DNA from 3 places in the Paenibacillus sp. NPDC058174 genome. Region 2 is predicted to be linked to each of the others. Evidence: riboswitches for the same ligand, from Rfam matches in the RefSeq annotation. Region 2 holds a riboswitch; each other region holds the start of a gene.
The links. Region 2 has a riboswitch for cyclic di-GMP ahead of ACFVVF_RS15970 (choice-of-anchor A family protein). Riboswitches for the same ligand answer to the same signal wherever they lie in the genome.
Positions count from the first base shown of each region.

Region 1: linked by a shared signal. The riboswitch ahead of ACFVVF_RS27875 (methyl-accepting chemotaxis protein) and the one ahead of ACFVVF_RS15970 (choice-of-anchor A family protein) in region 2 are both predicted to bind cyclic di-GMP.
Region 3: linked by a shared signal. The riboswitch ahead of ACFVVF_RS28100 (LPXTG cell wall anchor domain-containing protein) and the one ahead of ACFVVF_RS15970 (choice-of-anchor A family protein) in region 2 are both predicted to bind cyclic di-GMP.

Region 1 is NZ_JBHVUY010000012.1:43,635-50,805, forward strand. It holds gene ACFVVF_RS27850 (YdcF family protein) at 1-517, opposite strand, end outside; gene ACFVVF_RS27855 (acyl-CoA dehydrogenase family protein) at 666-1,856, shown strand; tRNA gene ACFVVF_RS27860 (tRNA-Pro) at 1,966-2,042, opposite strand; tRNA gene ACFVVF_RS27865 (tRNA-Thr) at 2,051-2,126, opposite strand; gene ACFVVF_RS27870 (YrzA family protein) at 2,213-2,425, opposite strand; cyclic di-GMP riboswitch class I at 2,588-2,672, shown strand; gene ACFVVF_RS27875 (methyl-accepting chemotaxis protein) at 2,764-4,512, shown strand; gene ACFVVF_RS27880 (GntR family transcriptional regulator) at 6,425-6,808, shown strand; gene ACFVVF_RS27885 (ABC transporter ATP-binding protein) at 6,812-7,171, shown strand, end outside.
Region 2 is NZ_JBHVUY010000002.1:984,897-992,067, forward strand. It holds gene nagA (N-acetylglucosamine-6-phosphate deacetylase) at 1-437, opposite strand, end outside; gene nagB (glucosamine-6-phosphate deaminase) at 440-1,165, opposite strand; gene fni (type 2 isopentenyl-diphosphate Delta-isomerase) at 1,406-2,485, shown strand; gene ACFVVF_RS15965 (MBL fold metallo-hydrolase) at 2,553-3,560, shown strand; cyclic di-GMP riboswitch class I at 3,619-3,712, shown strand; gene ACFVVF_RS15970 (choice-of-anchor A family protein) at 3,775-5,682, shown strand; gene ACFVVF_RS15975 (hypothetical protein) at 5,813-6,271, shown strand; gene ACFVVF_RS15980 (SAP domain-containing protein) at 6,657-7,171, opposite strand, start outside.
Region 3 is NZ_JBHVUY010000013.1:1,355-8,525, reverse strand. It holds gene lysS (lysine--tRNA ligase) at 1-38, shown strand, start outside; gene ACFVVF_RS28115 (glycosyltransferase family 39 protein) at 198-4,025, shown strand; gene ACFVVF_RS28110 (glycosyltransferase family 2 protein) at 4,065-5,051, shown strand; gene ACFVVF_RS28105 (GtrA family protein) at 4,999-5,523, shown strand; cyclic di-GMP riboswitch class I at 5,639-5,737, shown strand; gene ACFVVF_RS28100 (LPXTG cell wall anchor domain-containing protein) at 5,810-7,039, shown strand.

The DNA of each region.
Region 1 (7,171 bases), on a different contig from region 2:
TGTAGGCAGAGCTTGGGGTGGGTGCGGCATAGGCGTCCATTCCAAGCTTTTTTGCAATGGTAAGCGCCCGTTTCATATGAAGAGGATCGCTGACGATGGCAAAGGTATGCAACTGCTGCTCTTCCGCCAGTTTGCTTGCAAATCGCAAATTTTCCTCTGTTATCGTCGATTCCGTCTCCACGAGAATGGCACTCGGATTCACGCCCTGTTCCAAGGCATAGTCGCGTGATACAAGCGCTTCTGTCCATTGGCCGCCGTGTCCCTTTCCTCCGGTGAAAATAATTTTTTGCACATAGCCCTGCTCGTAAAGCCAAATGCCATGGTCGATTCTGCCTCGCAGCACGGGGGAAGGCTTGCCGTCCCAGACGGCTGCCCCCAGGACGATAGCGGCATCTGCAGCGATAGGCTCGCGGGGTTTGCCAGATGACCAAATGTCATAGGCTGCATAGCTTATCGTTAGAACAGCAATGATTAAGGCGATACTAATAATTTTATAAAGGGCTGGTTTCTTTTTCATAATGGACTAGACGCTTCATACGCCGGAAAGTTTCATTATTAGATAGGAATTGATGCGGAAACTGCTTTTATTCAACTAAGTATACCGATATACTATGATTAATAGAATGGACAGAGGTTCGAATATTGAAAAGGGAGCTGAACAACAGATGTCCGAGTTTTCCAAGCAAGATCCATTTATACGAAATGAACGGGAGGCGGCCATCGCCGCAAGGTCGGATAGATTAGCGGAATTATTCGCGGTTAGGGCACCCCAGCATGACCTTAATGGCAGTTTTCCAGTTGAAAATTTTAAAGATTTGCGGGAAAGCGGTTATTTGGCGCTGACTGTTCCACAGGCTTACGGAGGGGAAGAGGCTTCGCTGTATGAATTGGTGCTGGCGCAGGAGCATTTGGCGCGCGGAGACGGCTCGACAGCGCTTGCTGTCGGCTGGCATGTGGCGCTAGTCATGCAGCTTCGAATATCGCAGGCTTGGCCGGATTCGCTCTATGGGGCATTAAGCCAAGAGATTGTAGAGCATGGTGCGATCTTCAACAGCTATGCCAGCGAACGTGCGACCGGGAGTCCCAGCCGCGGCGGCAAGCCGGAGACGACAGCTGTACATACTGAAGGCGGCTGGCTGATCAATGGCCGGAAGACGTTCAGTACGCTTAGTCCAGTCGCTACGCATTGCATGGTCTCGGCCTCGGTGGAGTCGGAGGACCGTGTCGGCGAGTTTTTTGTCCGTATCGGGGAAGGTGTTGAAGTTGATGAAACCTGGAACACGATGGGCATGAGAGCGACGGGCAGTCATGATCTGGTATTCAAGGATGTGTTCGTTCCAGATGGGGAATCGATTGCGGGCGCGGCCCTGCGTCCCAAGACGCAGGCGGATTCCGATCATGGGGGCGCGATGCTTCATATACCGGCCTGTTATATCGGTATCGCGCATGCCGCCCGGGATTTCGCGCTGCGCTTTGCAAGAGATTACCGGCCGAACAGTCTGAATGGTCCGATTGCAGATTTGCCGAATATTCAGCGTCAGCTCGGCGAGCTGGAGGCTGAGCTTATTACAGCCCGGACGCTCTTGTATAGCTTGGCAGACCGATGGGACCGGGATCCTGCAGGAAGAGCAGAACTGCGTGCCGATCTGGGGCTTGCCAAATACGTGGCGACGAATGGGGCGCTGCGAATTGTTGATCTGGCGATGCGGGTTGTAGGAGGCGCCGGCCTTTCCCGCAATCTTCCGCTGGAGCGCTATTATAGGGATGTGAGAGCCGGGCTGCACAATCCGCCGATGGATGATGTAGCCTTGTCAAACCTCGCCAAGCGGGCGCTAGGCTCGTTTGACGGACTTTAAGAGAAACAGGCTGCTGAGTTGTGCTCGGCAGCCTGTTTCTTTATCTGTATATATAGAAGAAATAAAAAAGAAGCTTGATAGCATCAAGCTTCTTGAAATGTCTAATTGATGGTCGGGATGACACGATTTGAACATGCGACCCCCTGGTCCCAAACCAGGTGCTCTACCAAGCTGAGCTACATCCCGTCCTGTGATGGTGCCGGCGATAGGAGTCGAACCCACGACCTACTGATTACAAGTCAGTTGCTCTACCAACTGAGCTACACCGGCATAAAATCTCTCAGGCACAAAATGTATTATGCCATAAACATTAAAGATAATGCAACTGTTTTTTTAAGAAATTTATAAATTTATTTTTATTGCCTTTTTACTTTGAAGTGAACAACTGCGCTATAGTGCATTTTACCTGTAAGCTGGTTGAACGCGGAATGATGCTGCACTGAATGCACATCCAGCATCAGCGCTTTATTATTTTCGATTTGCCGGTCGATTTGTTTTTCCAGTGTGCTTAGATCATAAGCTTCGAAAAACTCAACTTTATTTTCTATGAGATCCAAACGGAAGTCCATAATCATTCTCCTTCAGGCGCTGCTATTTATTATTTCTGTCCATTATAAACAACCTGACAAGAAGCGTCCAATCTCTGAAAATATGAATATATTTTGTTAGACAAACTGGCAAAAATGTCCTAAACTAGAAGGGTGTCGAAAGTGGTCGAAAAATAGAAAATGAACTGAAAAGAGCAAACTTGTTGAAAAACAAGGACGCAAAGTTATGGGCCTAAGGTTGCAAAACTACGGCTGCCAGACCACCAGATCAAGGAAAATGCGCTGAAATCAGGCTATCCGCCCATCTGGTCGGATAGCTTTTATTCTTTTCAGGGATAGGAAAAGGAGAAAGAGGACAGATGGCTCAATGGAAAAAGTGGCCGAATCAGGCGGCCATGTTCGTGAAAAAGCAGAAAATTACGTCTAAGCTTCTGCTTATTACGTCGCTTATTACTATTTTTAACGTAGCGGCGGGGGTATTGATTTACACGCAAAACTTATCAGTATCGAAAGCAATTGACAGCTCCAACGAATTTGGCGATACCGAACGGGAGTACAAAGCATTGTCCGATACGATGCTCCGCACCATGCTTCTAATGATCAATTCGATTGAAAACGGGGAAGACGAGTCGGATATCATCACACAATCGATGAAGCCGATTCCTGATATGCTGGCCAACTTGACGAAAAGCTTCGAAAAGATGGATCAGAAATATCCGCCGCAAGAAGGCGACTTGGAGTACAGCAACCAAGTGAAGGTTTTCCAAATGGCTTATAACAGCTTGAGCGGATTTGCCATGGACAACGCGGAATTGCGAAGCGATATGAAGTCGCTGCGTATCCGGGAATTGATCAGCGTCTATACGATTACTCTGAGCTATGCGAACGAAGCGGTTGAAGCCCGGATGAACGTTGACCAAGCATCCAATGAGAAGCAGCTTGCCCGAAGTGTGGATTTTGCGAATACCATTATTATCATTAACGTTCTGCTGTTGGCTGTGCTGCCGTTCTTGATGTCCTATACGCTTAGCCAAAGCATCAAAAAGGGCTTGCGAGGCATTATGGGCCGGATTGACGCCTATAAAAACAGCGATTTTACATACGATCTGAAAGTGGACCGGCATGACGAGTTCGGTGATATCGACCGGATGCTGTCCGAAATGGGCCATCGTTTGCGCGATACAATCAAATCTACGCTTGAAGTAAGCGGAACGGTGCTCAGCATGTCCAATTCGATGGGCGAGATGGTCGACCGCAACCGTACTGCCTCTGAGCAGGTTCGCGATCAAATTAAAGTGGGTACAGTTACTTTGCTGTCCCAATATGATGATGCTTCCTCCATTTCTGCTGTTACCGAGCAAATCTCGGCCAGCTCTGAGGAAATTGCCGCATCCAGCGATTATATCAATAGCGATATGCGCCAAATGCGTCAAGCTTCCCAAGAAGGCGCGCAGGATATGGAAGGCGTCGTTGAGATGGTTAACCAGACAGTTGAGCAATTCGAGCTTGTTAATGAATCGTTTAATCGTATTGTGCAGCGTTTTGGCACTGTAACGAAGTTTTTGGGCGGCATTCAAGATTTGAATACGCAAACGAACTTGCTTTCGCTTAATGCCTCGATCGAATCGGCTCGCGCAGGCGAGCATGGCAGAGGTTTTGCTGTCGTAGCTGAAGAAATTCGCAAGCTGTCCGGCCAGACTGAAATGTTCTCGAAAAACATTACGAAAGAGCTTCAGCTCATTCAGAGTGATGTGGCATCGAGCAGCGATCGTCTCGGTTCCTTCTCGCAGGTTATTGCCACGACGAAGGATGCGTCGATTGCGGCAAGCGATATGTTCAAGGGGCTGGAGCAGCAAAGCAGCGCGTTGTCCGAGCAAGTGGGTGAAATCTCCACTGCCATCGCGGAAATTACATCCGGCATGACCCACATCGTTACAGCAGTAGATAAGCTGCTGCAAACGTCCTCTGACGTTAACGGCAAAATGGATGTCATGAGCGGCCTCTCCGAGCAGCAAAATGCTGTGTCTGACCAGCTGGGCGCTCTTGCGGGAGAGCTCAAGCAGTCGTCTGGCGTGCTGAAAGAGAAAGCAGCTGTATTTAAAGTGTAAAAGTAAACGGAGCCTGAGTCGCATCCCGATTAAAGGGATGTGCCTCAGGCTTTTTTGTTTGTTGATTTGATTAGTAAGTGTGCACTCGCCAGATTGATTGTTCGCACGTTCGTTTGTTTATGGGGGAATGCATGTCGTTTTCATTGAATGTGAGCGAAATTGAGTGAAAGTGGGGAGGGCGGGCGAGTAAACCTGGGTTCGTGGAGAATATTGTGCGATTACACAGATTTGGCTCGAGTGCCAAGTAACTAATTAGTTGGGTTGGTTTACTGCAATAATCGAAGTTGCTACGTAACTTCGATTATTGCAGCTGAGGCAGACTAGGGAGAGTGCGCTTATGTTGAGCAAGTTGCCGGAAGAATTCGAAGGTTAGTTGGAGCAACGTAGGCATGGGGAGGAACAATGTACAATAGCAGGCATTCGGCGCAGGTGCCAAGTAACCAACTTAATGAAGTTTTCTGGCTGGACATCAGGGTAGCGAAGCCGACTTCGTAAAACGGCGGAACAGGTTCTCTGTAGGGAGAACGTCGTCGCAATACTGTAGAGTACCTTTGTTGGGCAGCAGGATAGCGAAGCAGGTTCGTAATATAACGAAGCTAAATTCGCTACTGGTCGTGCCGGAGCATTGCTTTGCTCCAACAGCGAAGTAAATTTCGCAAATGGCGAACCTAGGTTCACGAGTAGCGAAGTTAGCTTCGCTAAAGTGAGGCCGAGGGGGCGCGAGCATCATAACAGCGAAGCTGACTTCGTTAAACAGCGAAGTAGGTTCGTTGCAGGGAGGGCGTCAGCGCAATACTGTAGAGTACCTTTGCTGGGCAGTAGGATAGCGAAGCAGGTTCGCAATATAACGAAGCTAAATTCGCTACTGATAGTGCCGGAGCACAGCCTTGTCCAAACAGCGAAGTAAATTTCGCAAATGGCGAACCTAGGTTCACGAGTAGCGAACATTGCTTCGCTAAAGCGAGGCCGAGGGCGCGCGAGCATCATAACAGCGAAGCTGACTTCGCAAAACAGCGAAGTAGGTTCGTTGCAGGGAGGGCGTCGTCGCAATACTGTAGAGTACTCTCGTTGGGCGCAGGATAGCGAAGCAGGTTCGCAATATAACGAAGCTAAATTTCGCTACTGATAGTGCCGGAGCACAGCCTTGTCCAAACAGCGAAGTAAATTTCGCAAATGGCGAACCTAGGTTCACGAGTAGCGAAGATTGCTTCGCTAAAGTGAGGCCGAGAGGGTACGAGCATCATAACAGCGAAGCTGACTTCGTTAAACAGCGAAACAGTTTCGCTGCAGGGAGAGCGTCGTCGCAATACTGTAGAGTACTTTTGCTGGGTAGCAGGATAGAGAAGCAGCTTCGCAATATAACGAAGCTAAATTCGCTAATGGTAGTGCCGGAGCATAGCTTTGCTCCAACAGCGAAGTAAATTTCGTAAATGGCGAACCTAGGTTCACGAGTAGCGAACATTGCTTCGCTAAAGCGAGGCCGAGGGGGCGCGAGCATTAGAACAGCGAAGTTAGCTTCGCAAAATAGCGAAACAGGTTCGCTGTAGCATTGAGCAGCTTTGTTAGCATTAGAACAGCGAAGTTAGCTTCGCAAAATAGCGAAACAGGTTCGCTGCAGCGTTGAACAGCATTGCGAGCACTAGCATCATAACAGCGAAACAGCCTCGCTATTACAACTGCCACACACGCCGCCAGGAGCTGCGCCAGTACCCCCTTTGCGCGACAACGCCCTCAGCCGCAAAAGCCCGCGATCCCGCGGCTTTTAAACGTCAATCGCAACACATTCCGCGGCAGCAGAAATCTTTTCCGCAAACACCTCTTTACACACCTATAATCTTAGTGTACTATTTAACTATAACACCAATACAATAATACAGTGGCAGCATAAACTGCTATAAGGAGGATCGCCATTGTGACGATGGAGTTCGACAACAACCAACCGATTTATTTGCAAATCATGAACCATATAAAGCGGCAAATCATTGTCGGCAAGCTTAAGCCCGGAGACAAAATCGATTCGGTTCGTGAGCTTGCGGCGGAGCTGCAAATTAATCCGAACACGATTCAGCGGACGTTTCAAGAGCTGGAGCGGGAAGGCATTGTAGAGACCAAACGCGGCTTGGGCCGCTATGTAACGAGTGAGGAGTCGACGATTATGAGCATTAAGAAGGAAATGGCAGGCGATTTGCTGGACCGCTTCGTGCTAGGGATGAAAGAGCTTGGCTTTGAAAGCAAAGATATTATTACCATCGTCTCGGACGCAGTGTCCGATAAGGATAAGAAAGGTAGTGAGTGACAGATGAGCAGCATTTTAAAATTATCATCAGTGTCAAAACGTTACATTTCTTCGCGTGATGCCCTGCATAACGTTTCGTTTGATCTTCAGCCTGGCAAAATCGTCGGATTGCTTGGCAGCAACGGCAGCGGTAAAAGCACGATTATGAAAATGGCCGCAGGCCTGCTGCAGCCTACGTCAGGTACAATCGCCGTTGACGGGCTTCCAATTGGAACGGCTACAAAAGCTGTAACCTCCTTCATGCCGGATCGTCCGCTGACAGAAAGCTGGATGCGGGTAAAGGACGCCGTACAATTCTATGAAGACTTTTACCCGGATTTCGATAAGGTGAAGGCGGCAGAGATGCTTCGTTTCATGAATGTA
Region 2 (7,171 bases):
ATCCACTTCAAGCACAGGAATGGCCCCTCTAGATGAACGCCGTAAAGCGCTGTATAGGGCATACCTTCCGCTTGGAAACGGCTGACAGCTTGCAGTACCGAATCAATCGCTTCCTTCGAAGCCGTCATCGTTGTAGCCAGCATGCCTGTCGTGCCTTGCGATGCGTGAAAACGAGTAATCGCCTCATAGCTCTCCTGGCTGGCGTCCATAAAATCACCGCCGGCTCCGCCGTGAATATGAACGTCGATAAACCCGGGAAGCAGCCACTGTCCGCCGCCGTCAATCCGCTGAACAGCTTGTGGAACTTCCTCGTAGTCAGAAGTTTCTTCAATAATAGCAGCAATCGTGCCGTCTTTAACATGGACAGCTCCATGTGCGACACGGTCTTCCAAAACGATGCTTACATTGTAAATCAGCCATTCGCTAGGGAATGTCATGATTACGCCAACTTCCTTCCGGCTTCGCGGTCGAGCAGCACGGTTACTCTAGGATGCGTCTGCAGCAGCGATGCCGGTACGTCCGTTGTAATAGGGCCGGTCAGCGCTCGCTTGACGATATCCGCCTTATCCGCGCCGCGAACCACGAGTAGAATATGGTTCGCCTTTAATATGGAGCCCACGCCCATCGTAATCGCCAGCTCCGGCACTTCATCCATGGAAGCGAAGAAACGGGCGTTCGCCTCACGGGTTTCTTGCTCCAGCTTGACAGCATGCGTGCCGCCGGTCAATGCTTCTGCAGGCTCATTGAATCCGATATGGCCGTTATGGCCGAGTCCCAGCAGTTGAAGATCAACAGGCTGCTCTTGCAGCATGCTGTCGTAGCGGGCGCATTCCGCGTCCAAATTCTCAGCCATGCCGTTAGGCAAGAACGTCCGGTCAGATGGGATATCGATATGGGCAAAAAAATGACTCTTCATATAATAGGCGTAGCTTTGATCGTTATCCGGCGTCAAGCCGACATATTCGTCCAAGTTAAAAGAGGTAACATGTTCGAACGAAATGTTTTGACGACGATGCATTTCTACTATTTTGGCATAGATCCCGAGCGGTGTCGACCCTGTAGCCAGGCCCAGAACGGGGGCTGGTTTGTTCTGTACGGTACTTACGATCAGATCGGCTGCGAATGCATCCAGTTCCTGTGCGCTGTCGAAAATTTTAATATCCATTTATATAGGCCTCCCGGAGGTTGCGCCTTGCGAACGTTGCAAGCATGCAACCTAGCTAATATCGTCTTATGATTCTATTTTAAGACATAATCATCATATTAACAATAAAAATGATTGTAAACTTCATAAAAATGATTAATACGTTCATTTTATTGAATTCAATTGGAGCAATGTTGCCCGGCGGTTAAAAACTGCGTTATGATGGACGGAGCATAGTAAACGAGACCCAGGAGGTTCACGATGAGTGATCATACGATAGCGGCGAGCGCAGCAGAGGCTGCTGCAACCGCGAAAAGAAAGGGAGAGCATATCCGCATCTGCCTTCAGGAGGAGGTCGCGGGTTCAGGGATCGAGACCGGGCTGCACAAGCTGCGGTTTCGCCACAATGCGCTTCCAGAGCTTTCTTTTGAAGAGATCAGGCTAAATACACAGTGGCTGGGCCGCTCCATGCAAGCGCCGCTGCTGGTTAGTTCCATGACTGGGGGAACGGATGAAGCGGGCTCGATCAACCGGCGTTTGGCGGAAGCGGCGGAGCATTGCGGATGGGCGATTGGACTTGGTTCCATGCGGGCAGCTATTGAACGGGAAGATCTTGCCGCATCCTTCTTTATCCGCAAAGAGGCGCCTTCCGTTCCGGTAATCGCCAATCTTGGGGCGGTCCAGTTGAACTACGGGTTTGGCGCCGAGGCATGCCAGAGAGCCGTGGACATTGCTGAGGCCGATGCGCTCGTGCTTCATTTGAACAGCATGCAAGAGGTGTTCCAGCCCGAGGGGAATACGGATTTCCGGGGACTGCTTGCAGGGATCGAGCAGGTATGCCGCAAGCTTGCCGTTCCGGTAGGCATCAAAGAGGTTGGCTGGGGCATTGATGCAGATACGGCAGCTCGGCTGGCCGATATTGGCGTTTCCTTTATAGATGTAGCAGGAGCTGGCGGCACATCCTGGAGCCAAGTGGAGAAGCACCGGCTCAAAGACGAGCTTAGGAAGCAGGCGGCGGAGGCTTTTGCAGACTGGGGCATTCCGACTGCGGACAGCATTCGGGAAGTAAGCGGCAGAGTGCCGGATATGACGCTCATCGCCAGCGGAGGACTCCGCAATGGCGTTGATGCCGCCAAGTCGATCGCGCTGGGCGCAAGCGTTGCAGGCTTCGGCCGGGTGCTGCTGCCTCGTGCGGCGCAGTCGGATAATCGCGTTTCGGTGGAGCAGCTCGTCGAACAATTCCGACGGATCGAATTTGAACTGCGGTCGACGATGTTCGGAATCGGCGCAGCTACGATTGAAGATTTGACCAATACGGAGAGGCTGTACGCCATCTCCTAGACGGCTATGGCAACGATGATTAGGATATCGTTGCCTCGTTTTATTTTCGAAAGGGGAATTCGGTTTCATGGAGCAAGAAGAGCAGCAGGTGGAGACAGCGCAATGGAATGACGGTTGGATTCAGGTAAAGGTACCGCTTCCGTTTTCATTGAAATGGGTAAACAGCTATTTGATTCCGGAGCCGGATCGCAGCGGCTATACGGTTATCGATCCCGGCTTGCGAACGGATGAAGCTCTGGCAGCCTGGAACGAGGCGATGCAGAGGCATGGAATAGCTATTGAAGAGATCAAACGGATTATCGTGACACATCAGCATCCTGACCATTACGGACTGGCCGGTTATTTTCAAGGGCTAAGCGGAGCGCCGGTATATATGTCCCGCAGATCGCATGCTTACACCGCAAGGTTATGGACGGAAGAAAGCCGGTTTGCTGAAGAGCTTGGACAGCTTTTTGCTCAGCATGGCATGCCGGATGAGCTTACGTCCGCGATAGCAGCTAATCTTGAATTGTTCGAGGAGAGGGTGTCGCCCCAGCCGTCCGTTACTTATATGGAAGCAGGGGAGACCATCCGGTTTGGCGGCTTTGACTGGCAGCTTATTGATGCACCCGGTCATGCGTATGGACAGCTGCTGCTCTACGAGCCGCATAATGGCTGGATGTTTTGCGGCGATCAGGTGCTGCCGCGGATAACGCCGAACATAAGCGTTGTGCCAGGGGAAGAAACGGACCCGTTGCATGATTTTTTGACGAATTTGGATGAATTGCTGAACTATGAGGTGAGCTTTGCTTTTCCGGGACACCGTGATCCGTTCGCCGGATTTGCTGCCCGGATCGAAGAGCTGAAGCAGCATCATATACGGAGATTGGATAGAATGAAGCGCATGCTGGAGGAGCCGTTGTCCGCTTTCGAGCTGTCCGAGCGGCTGTTCGGCATAAACTTGCGCAGTAATCCGCATAATTTGCGGTTTGCGATGGCGGAGACGCTGGCTCATCTCTATTATTTGGAGCATAGGGGTTCAATAGAGCGGCTGGAAGGCGCCGGAAGAACGATAAAATTTATTTTTCCGTATTGACGTGGAAAGATTTGCATCATAAAATTTAGAAGACAACTGCATGACACATGAACAGCACTAGTGCTGTGAGCAAACCACGCGAAAGCGCGGGACGCAAAGTCAGGAGTCTTCTGTGCAATTTATTATTGTACAATGATCGTCCGATTGCCATGAATGAATCATTCAGGTAGTCGGATTTTTTTATTGCCATAATAAGCGCGGGGAGGACATGAATTTGTTCAAAAAACAAATGAAGACGGCTTTTATGCTAACGATGTCGGCAATCGTGATTTTCGGAGCGGGACTGCATGCGATTGTGAGCGCGGCGGCTTCGCCTGGATCGTCATTGCTGGGCACGGCAGGGTCTTATAATATTTTTGTATTGGGCAGCGTGTCGCTAATGAATACCGACTCCGAGGGACCTGTTGCGGCAGGCGGAGCTGCGAATTTTACTAATTACTCGGTGAACAGCAAAGAAAAAGTGATTGATAACGCATTGGTCGTTGGCGGTTCACTGGTTTTTAACAATGGAACGGTTAAGGGCGGAAATGCCAAATACGGCGGTTCCTATACGGGGAATGTAACGGTTACGAATGGGACCTCTCCCAAGCAAGGAAATCCGATCGATTTTAACGCCGAAGCGACCTATCTGAAGGAAGTTTCTGCGAAGCTGGCTGCACTGCCTGCGAACGGGACAGCGAGCAACGCTTACGGAACGCTGACATTAGCGGGAACAGACAACAATTTAAATGTGTTTGAAATCGATCAAAACTACGGCGAGCTGGTCATTCAGGTGCCGAATGGATCGACCGTCATTGTAAATGTAAAAGGTAAATCTAGAAGCTTTGGCACAGCAGGAACCTTTATGCCGGATAAGAATAACACGCTTAGCGAGAATTCGAATCCAGCTGCCGTACGCAGATTGCTGTTCAACTTTCCAGAAGCTACCGATATTACAATCGGTTCTTCCGGTCAAAGAGGCACGTTGCTGGCTCCTTATGCTAGTGTAAAGACCACATATAGCAACATCGCAGGCAATATTATAGCGGCTTCGCTGGATGGGCATGTCGAGGCTCATTATTATCCGTTCGATGGCACGGTTTCAGAGCCGGAGCCTACTCCGACAGCGACACCAACGGCCACGCCGACAGCAACACCAACGGCTACGCCGACAGCGACGCCAGAGTCGACACCAACGGCAACGCCAGAAGTGACGCCGACAGCAACGCCAGAGTCGACACCGACGGCAACGCCGGAATCGACGCCAGAAGCAACGCCGACAGCGACACCAGAGTCGACACCAACAGCGACACCAGAGTCGACACCAACGGCAACGCCAGAGTCGACGCCGACAGCGACGCCCGTAGCTACACCAACGGTAACGCCCGTAGCGACACCAACGGTAACGCCAGAAGTGACGCCGACGGCGACGCCAGAAGCAACGCCGACAGCGACACCAGAGTCGACACCAACGGCAACGCCGGAGTCGACACCAACGGCAACGCCAGAGTCGACGCCGACAGCGACGCCCGTAGCGACACCAACGGTAACGCCCGTAGCGACACCAACGGTAACGCCAGAAGTGACGCCGACGTCAACACCAGAGTCGACGCCAACAGCGACACCAGAGTCGACACCGACACCGACGGCAACGTCAACGCCAGAGTCGACACCGACGGCAACGCCAGAGGTAACGCCAACAGCGACACCAGTGTCGACGCCAGAGGTAACACCGACAGCGACACCAGAATCGACGCCAACGGCCACACCAGGTCCGACACCAAGCGGTGGTTCTGAAGCAACACCAAGTCCGACTCCTATTGGCGGACCAGAGGCAACACCATCATCGACTCCGTCTGCGAGCCCTTCTGCAACGCCTGACGAGGAGATCGTTATTACGCCGGAAGAGCCTCCACTAGGTCCAGTGGAAGGCGATCCGGAAGCAACACCAACGTCTTCTGCGAGCCCGTCTGTTGGTTCTGAGGATGATGAGATTGTGATCGACGAAGAAACGCCGCCGCTCGGCAGCGTTAACGTTGATCAACTGCCTAAAACAGGTGAATCCAGCTCAATTCCTTATTACGCAGCAGGTCTTCTGCTAGCAGCAGCTGGTCTTACTATTCGATTGAAACAACGGAAGTAACAATAATAACGAAATCATTTCTTATGCCGGGAGCTAAAAAGCTCACCGGCTTTTTTTTGTAATGCTTGTTATTTTTCAGTCGTTACAGCCGTCTACTAGTAAAGTTCATTCGCAGCAAGGGAGATATATTATGAGAAGGAATCAGCTTGTTTATTTTGCAGCATTTATTGTCGTAGTGGCTGCACTGTTTGCAGCACCATTTCCAGATTCGGGGCGTCTGACGGAGAACAAAGAAATCGGACAAATCGTCGAAAAGTCGATTAGCGGTCTGGGTGACAAGGAACTTGTCAGTTTTACACTTCAGGACGCTGATGAGGTCTACGTCATTCCTCCCTACGTAATGGAGACTGAGCTGGCTTCTGCAACAAAACTGCATCCCAAAGCAATCGTTAAGTTAACGCGACTGGCGACCGCATACGAGAACTATTTTATCGTCGTTCATCGGGCAGGCGGACCTCCAAGCTACGTGATGCTGGATGGCAAATACGGAACGAATACCGATCATATTATCGTCTACTCGAACAAAGAGCCTGTCCAACTGACCAAGGAAGCGGGCAGCAATCATTATCGCCCCTATCGATTTTTGTAGTATTTTTCCGACAGTCTATGATGCAGATTCAGCTCCATATGCTCGCCGTCCTATGCTAGACGAGAAACAAAATGCAAAAGTGCATTTTGTTTAGGCTCAAAAGCTTCAAAAACGCCATCAAAATGCAAAAGTGCATTTGAAATCGCCCGATTTCACTCTAAAGGGGCTTTTTAGCCCAATCAACCTGCACTTTTGCATTTTGATGCAAGAATTCGTCGGAAAATCGGCTAACAACCTGCACTTTTACATTTTGATTCGTTGGGGCCACTCGTAAGGTACCGCCCTTATTTATTCACTTCACGCAAATAGACAGCCAGTAAGTCAGGCGAGTACTGCTTGGGACCGGGATGATCCCTTACTTGCTTCCATAACTGCGCAGCGACAGTCATCTGGTCATCGATTGCCTTTGTTTGCGGGTCTTTATTAAGTCTTTTACGAAGTTGTTCCACTGATAGGTTTTTTCCTCTGAGGTGACAAGGCTCGTCTTGCCTTCATAGACTTCAATTAAATCGGCTATGGTCATCTCCATATCTCCGCGGCGTTTCGCTTCTCTAAGCAGCGCTGCCATTTCCTTGGTGAAGGAAAATTTCTGTTTCTTATAATAGCTGGCGAAAAAATTTCGAGCCTGCTGATTAAATTTAAATCCATCTGGAATCAGCTTTGTCGACAGCGTAAGCTCCTTGTGAGACTCCTGTTTCTTTTTCCTTAACGCTGTGCCCGCCTGCCGGTGATCCGTCATCTCCTCGCCAGCCAGCCACTTCTTAATTCGTTCCTCCAGCTCGGCCTTTGTTCCCGATGCGGGGATGTTATGCGTCTTGCATACGTTTATCAATTCATTCTTATACCAATAATGCAGCTCAAATTGCTGGACGGTAAGCGCCTTGGAAAATGGGGGCCGTT
Region 3 (7,171 bases), on a different contig from region 2:
TGTTCCCGCATATGCGCGATCGCGGCGGCGAACAATAAAAGCCTTCATACCGCTTGGGAAACAATCCCAAGCGGTTTTTTTATGGGCAGACATTGACCGTCGATAGCTTTTCCTTTAAAGTTGATATGTATTTTTAGGAAAAAATAGGCTAAATTGCTGTTGATAAATTATAAAATGTAGAGGTGAGAGGTCTGAGTATGCGGAATTCTGTCTGGTCTAAACTCATTATTGCTACCGTGCTCATTATCATGGCAATTCCTTTGACTGTAGGACATGCAGCTGGCGAGGGAGAGCATCCGAATCTATTGTTAAACCCGGGATTCGAAGAGGCGGAGTCGGGAGTTCCTCTGTCGTGGACGCAGGATGTATGGGTTCAAGGAAGCGATGTTACCCGGTTTACGGTCGATACGTTGAATACCCATTCGGGCGGTACTGCTGCGGTAATTGAGAACACACAGCCTAACCATGCCAAATGGGTTCAGAAGGTAGCGGTGAAACCCAATACCTACTACCGGATTAGCGGTTGGGTGAATGTGGCCGGAACAGATGAGAATGCTACAGGCGCGAACCTGCTGATCATTGGCGTTGGCGGCGAATTTCCGCAAATCCACAATACCGCCGGCGAATGGAAGCTAATCGAATTCTACGGCAAGACAAGCAAGGGGCAGAAAGAGATTCAGCTGGCGGCAAGCCTCGGCGGCTACGGCAGCTTGAATACCGGCCGGGCATGGTTTGATGATCTGTCGCTGACGCAGGTCGACAAGCTGCCGGCGGGCGTAACGGCGATCTCGTTTGCGCCAAGCGATGTCAGCGGCGGCGATGCAGCGAAGGCGGACAGCCCGCCGAAGGTTTCGGCTTTTCCAGTACTTGCGATCTCTACACTATTCGCTATTCTATTCGTTTATTTATATAGCCGTACTCTTAGGCAGAGACTTCCGCTAGAGCGCGCCAGCGCCAGCAAGGCCACGCAGGTTATGGCATGGCTCTTAATTGCACTAGGTTTCCGTATTGTCATTGCAGTAGGTTATACCGGCTATGAGTCGGATTTGCGAACCTTCATCTATTGGGGCAATGCGGCATACAAAAATGGGATTACCGGCTTTTATCAGGAGGGGATGTTTGCCGACTATCCGCCTGGTTATATCTATGTGCTCTATGTGCTTGGCATGCTGCAGCAGCTGTTCGGACTGGACGGCGCTTCGAAGGGCGCTTATCTGCTGTACAAGCTTCCGGCGATTATTGCCGATTTGGCTGCCGGATGGGTGATTTATAAAGCGGCTGGCAAGAAGCTTGGCGAGACGGCTGCATTTGGACTTGCGATGCTTTATCTGTGGAATCCGGCTGTCTGGGTAGATTCTGCTGCATGGGGCCAAGTGGACTCCATCTTTACGTTGTTCCTGCTGCTTGCCATTCAAGCTATAGTCGGCAATAAGCTGGAGCGCGGAGCGCTGTGGTTTGCGATCGCCGTTCTGGTTAAACCGCAGGCGCTGATTTTTACGCCGGTTATTTTGTTGGCCATCGTAACCAAGCGCGAGTGGAAGCGGACTGCAATAAGCGCGGTATACGGATTGGCATTATTCGTGGCGCTGGCCATTCCTTTTTTCTGGAGCAATGGCGGGATTGCCGGCCTGATCAATCTTTACAAATCGACGCTGGCATCATACCCTTACGCTACGCTAAATGTATTTAATCTTTATGCGCTTACTGGCGGCAACTGGACGGATCTGGATCATACCTTCTTGTTCATCCCATACGGCAAATGGGGCATAATCGCCATTCTGTTAGCGGTAGCATTGTCTGTATACTTGTCCGTTAAGGCAAAAGACAAATCGGATTTATCGAAGTCTTATTATATCGGCCTAATTCTCATTTCAGTTATGTTCCTTTTGGGCACCAAAATGCATGAGCGCTATTTGTTCCCGGCGATTCTGTTAGGCGTATTTGCTTATATCGAAGCAAAAGACAGACGGATTTTGCATATCTTACTGGGCTACAGCATCACCTTCTTTATTAATGTCGGTTATGTGTTAGCGTTCAGCAAATTTACAACGAATGTTCCGACGGACGGCATCGTCATCGTAACCTCAATCGCTAATCTTGGATTGCTGCTGTACATGCTGTATGTCGGTTACGATATTTATATCCGCGGCCGGGTGCAGTCTGTACCGAGTCTCGCGGAGGATGAACAGGCTCGCAATGATGAGAAGTTGCTGTCGGAGATCGTTAACGTGCAGCGGTCCAATAAGTCACCTTCGAGATTGAAGAAAAACGATTGGATTGCGATGCTCGCAATCACGCTCATCTATGCAGTGGTTGCTCTGTCCAACTTGGGCTCCACGCAAACATTAGGCTCGGGCTGGACGCCAGCCAAGTCGGGACAAAGCTTCTACGTAGATCTTGGGGAAGCCCGGCAGCTGGAGCGGATGAACAGCTTCGGCGGGTATGGCGAAGGCAAGTATAAGCTGGAATTCGGCAATACGCCGGATGTTTGGAGCAATCCGGTTGAGCTGGAGCAGAAGGGCGGCGACGATCTGAAGTGGGCGGTTCACCCGCTTGATGTTACCGCTCGTTATGTGAAGGTAACTACTAATCAGACAGGCTACTCGATTCAAGAGATGGCGTTCTACGCAAAAGGCAGCGATGAGCCGGTTGCGATCAGCCAAGTTGTTGAAGAGGAGAAGCAGGAGGGGAAAAGCTCCGCCGTCCGCTTATTCGATGAACAGTCGGCCGCTGCCTACAAGGCAAGCTATAAGAACGGCAGCTATTTCGATGAAATCTATCATGCTAGAACGGCGCTTGAGAATATCGAAGGCGTTAGAGCCTATGAGAATACACATCCGCCGCTAGGCAAAATTATTATTGCGCTTGGCATTAAGCTGTTTGGCCTCAGTCCGTTTGGCTGGCGCATTATGGGCACCCTATTTGGTATTGCGATGGTGCCTGTCCTTTATCTGTTTGCGCTCAGGCTGTTTAAGCGCACGGGTTATGCTGCGGCTGCAGCTGGACTGCTCGCAGCGGAATTTATGCATTTTACCCAGACGCGAATTGCAACGATTGACGTGTACGGTGTCTTCTTCATCATGCTGATGTTCTACTTCATGCATAAGTACTACTCGCTGAACTTTTACAGCACACCGCTGCGCAAGACGCTTGTACCGCTGTTCTGGGCAGGACTGTTGTTTGGCATCGGCGTTGCGTCGAAATGGATCGTGATTTACGGTGGTGCTGGACTAGCAGTAATGCTCGCATTGTCGCTCTTCGAACGGTACCGGCAATACGGGGCTGCCAAACGAATTCTCGCTGCTGGCAAGGTTAAGGCGGAGGAAGAGGATACGTACCGGAAAATCATCCGGCTGTTCCCGCGAAATACGATTATCACCTTGGCAATATGCCTGATTTTCTACGTTGCCATTCCGGCTGTCATTTATGGCTTGTCTTACATTCCGGTGCTGAAGGTATCGGGAGATGAATACACAGCGGAAAGATTGGTAGACTATCAGAAAAATATGTATCATTACCACAGCGAGCTTGTCGCTACGCATCCTTATTCCTCGCAGTGGTGGGAGTGGCCGTTTATGAAGCGTCCGGTCTGGTATTACAGCGGCAGTGATCTCGCTAATCCGGGCAACGTCTCGACCATATCGGCTTTCGGCAATCCGCTGATTTGGTGGACGGGGATATTCGCATTACTTGGCACGCTTTACTTCAGCATCAAACGGAAGGATAAGCGGATCTACATCATCTGGATTGCGTACCTGTCGCAATACTTGCCTTGGATGCTCGTTCCGCGCCTTACGTTTATCTACCATTATTTTGCGATGGTGCCTTTTATGATTTTAGCTATTATTTATATGTTCAAGCTTTATGAGGAGAGGCATCCCGACCGGCAATGGCTGCGCTGGCTTTATGTCGCTGCGGCTGCAGTATTGTTCCTTATTTACTATCCGGTGCTGTCGGGCATGGAAGTCGCCAGAGCTTATGCGGCAGTCATTCGGATCTTTGATTCTTGGGTGTTTTACGGTTAGGTTGGACGGATCGGGAATTTATGAATAGGAGGGATACGGATGCAAGCCAAGTACAGCATTATTGTGCCGATGTTCAACGAAGAAGAAGTAATCGGGCATACGTACTTACAGCTGAAAACGGTCATGGACGGCTACGGAGAGTCCTATGAGTTGATATTCGTCAACGACGGCAGCCGGGATCGTACGGTTGAGATTGTCGACGGCATTTGCCGCAATGACCGGAACGTTCGGCTCATTAATTTTTCCCGCAACTTCGGTCATCAGATTGCAATTACGGCTGGAATGGATTATGCCAAGGGCGAGGCTGTTATCATCATCGATGCGGATCTCCAGGATCCGCCGGAAGTGATGCTGCAAATGATCGAGAAGTGGAAAGAGGGTTACGAGGTCGTATACGGCAAGCGGTTGAAGCGGAAGGGCGAGACCGCCTTTAAAAAAATTACGGCGATGTTGTTCTACCGGACGATGCGCAGCATGACCAACTTCGATATTCCTATGGATACAGGAGACTTCCGGCTGATCGACCGCAAAGTATGCGATGTGCTGCGCGGGCTGAAGGAGAAAAACCGGTTCGTGCGCGGACTTGTGAGCTGGGTCGGCTTTCGTCAGACGAGCGTCGAGTATGTCCGGGAAGAGCGTTTTGCCGGCGAAACGAAATATCCTTTGAAAAAAATGATCAGCTTCGCACTGGACGGCATCACTTCGTTTTCCTATAAGCCGTTGAAAATCGCTACGTATATCGGGTTCTTTTTATCAGTAACCAGCTTTCTCTACTTGATGGTCGTCGTGTATCAGAAGCTGTTCACATCCTATAATCAGGTCGGCTGGACATCCATTGTAGCGATTAATTTATTATTCAACGGCATCATACTTATGCTTCTTGGTTTAATCGGTGAATATATCGGCAGAATCTACGACGAGTCGAAAAACCGTCCTTTGTATATTGTGCGGGAAGCCCAAGGCTTTGAGGATAATGAGCGGCAGGAACAAGCATCTGTTCAAACGGAACGTGAATATGTCCGCTGATCAGCTTGATCCCCTTTCAGTGCCGACGCCAGTAGAACGCGAGACGGATGCACAAGTGAAACAGCATCGCCGGAAAATGTTTAAGCAATTTATTTTATTTAATATGGTTGGCGTAATCAATACGGCAGTGGACTTTGCGGTGTACAGCCTGCTCGTCTGGGCAGGCCTGCATTATATACCGGGACAGATACTGTCTTATGCCGCGGGAATGGGCAACAGCTATCTGATGAATACGCTGATTACGTTTCGCGGCGCCTCGGGTGAAGCTGGCGGAGGAGAGCAGGATAGGGGCAGGCCGATTCGCTTTATCACCCTTAATTTGGCAGTGCTCCTTGTCTCGCTTGGATTGCTGTTTCTGACCAAAGAAAGCTGGGGAATTAACCCGTTTTTGGCGAAGCTTGTCGTTACTTGTATAACAGTTGTGCTGAATTTTGTCGGCAGTAAATGGTGGGTTTTTAAGCGACAGAAATAGTTTAAAAAATGGTAAGAAAACCGTTGACTTGCAATTGCTACTAATTGTAGAATAGGTCTTGCGAACCGGGTGTAATTGGTAGATTTACTAGGTTCCGTAGGATTAACTACATATGACATGATAATAGCAAACCATCCGAAAGGGTGGGACGCAAAGTCAGGAGTCTAAGGCATTACACGGTTGGGGTGTATGCGATGATCGTCCGACTGCCATGAATATGACCATATTCGAGGCAGTCTTTTTTGTTGCCTTGAATCCGGAATTATTTTATGGAGGAGAGTGAGTAATGGGCAAGAAACGGTTCAAATCGTTGCTTGTGCTGACGATGATTATTATTCTGACGTTCAGCATAGCCGGTAATGTTTTTGCGCATGGGGGAGGAAGTAATTCGTTTAAATGTTCGGATTACGGCACAGTGAGTTACACTGTCGGTAATAAAAAAACATTTACGACATCACATGGTGACATTAGCGGTTCGTTAAGAGATCAGGGTTCAGGCTGGTCTCAAGTTTCTAACGCATTCTTGGATTGGTCAGCAACCGGCAATTATGATGTGTATTGCGTAAAGATTGAAACCTGGTTGGGTGATGGTAAGATCATCGAGTATCAAGGAGGTTCAAGAGGCGATCTGGGTCTGACTGCTAATAGAGGTTGGTTTGGCGAGTATCAGTCCATTTATAGAATCACGTTCTATAAAAAGGAAAAACCTGCGCCGACACCGACGCCAACGCCGACGCCAACGCCGACGCCAACGCCGACGCCGACGCCGACGCCGACGCCGACACCGACACCAACGCCGACACCGACGCCGACACCGACGCCGACACCAACGCCGACGCCGGAGCCAACTCCGGCACCAACGCCGGAGGCAACTCCGACACCAACACCGGAGGCAACTCCGACACCAACACCGGAGGCAACTCCGACACCAACACCGGAGGCAACTCCGACACCAACGCCGGAGGCAACTCCGACACCAACGCCGGAGGCAACTCCGACACCAACGCCGGAGGCAACTCCGACACCAACGCCGGAGGCAACTCCGACACCAACGCCGGAGTCAACGCCAGCACCAACACCGGAGTCAACGCCGGCACCAACACCGGAGTCAACGCCAGCACCAACACCGGAGTCAACGCCAGCACCAACACCGGAGTCAACGCCAGCACCAACACCGGAGTCAACGCCGGCACCAACACCGGAGTCAACTCCAGTACCAACCCCGACACCAACGCCTTCTTCGACACCAGATGAAGAAGTAGTAATAGACGACAATGAGAACCCATTGGGACCAGTCGATCAGGGTAGCGGCAGCGATACGGGTACATCGAATGATAAGCCTGCTCCTACTGCAGTTGTTGGAAGTGATTCTGATACAGTAGATGTTAATGAAGAAGTACCTCTGGGCGCACTGCCTAAAACAGGTGAGTCAAGCTCGTTACCGATTTACTTAGCCGGAGCTATGCTTGCATTGCTGGGCGGAGTATTGCTTCTTAAAAAGAAAAATAATGCATAAGTAATGTTTAATTCATTTAGAGGACTAGTCCATAAAGGGCTGGTCCCTATTTTTTTTCGCTATACTATTAAAAACTATTAAAATAGGGTTGATTTTTTCATAGAATATGGTAATCTAGTACTAGACAAAGCT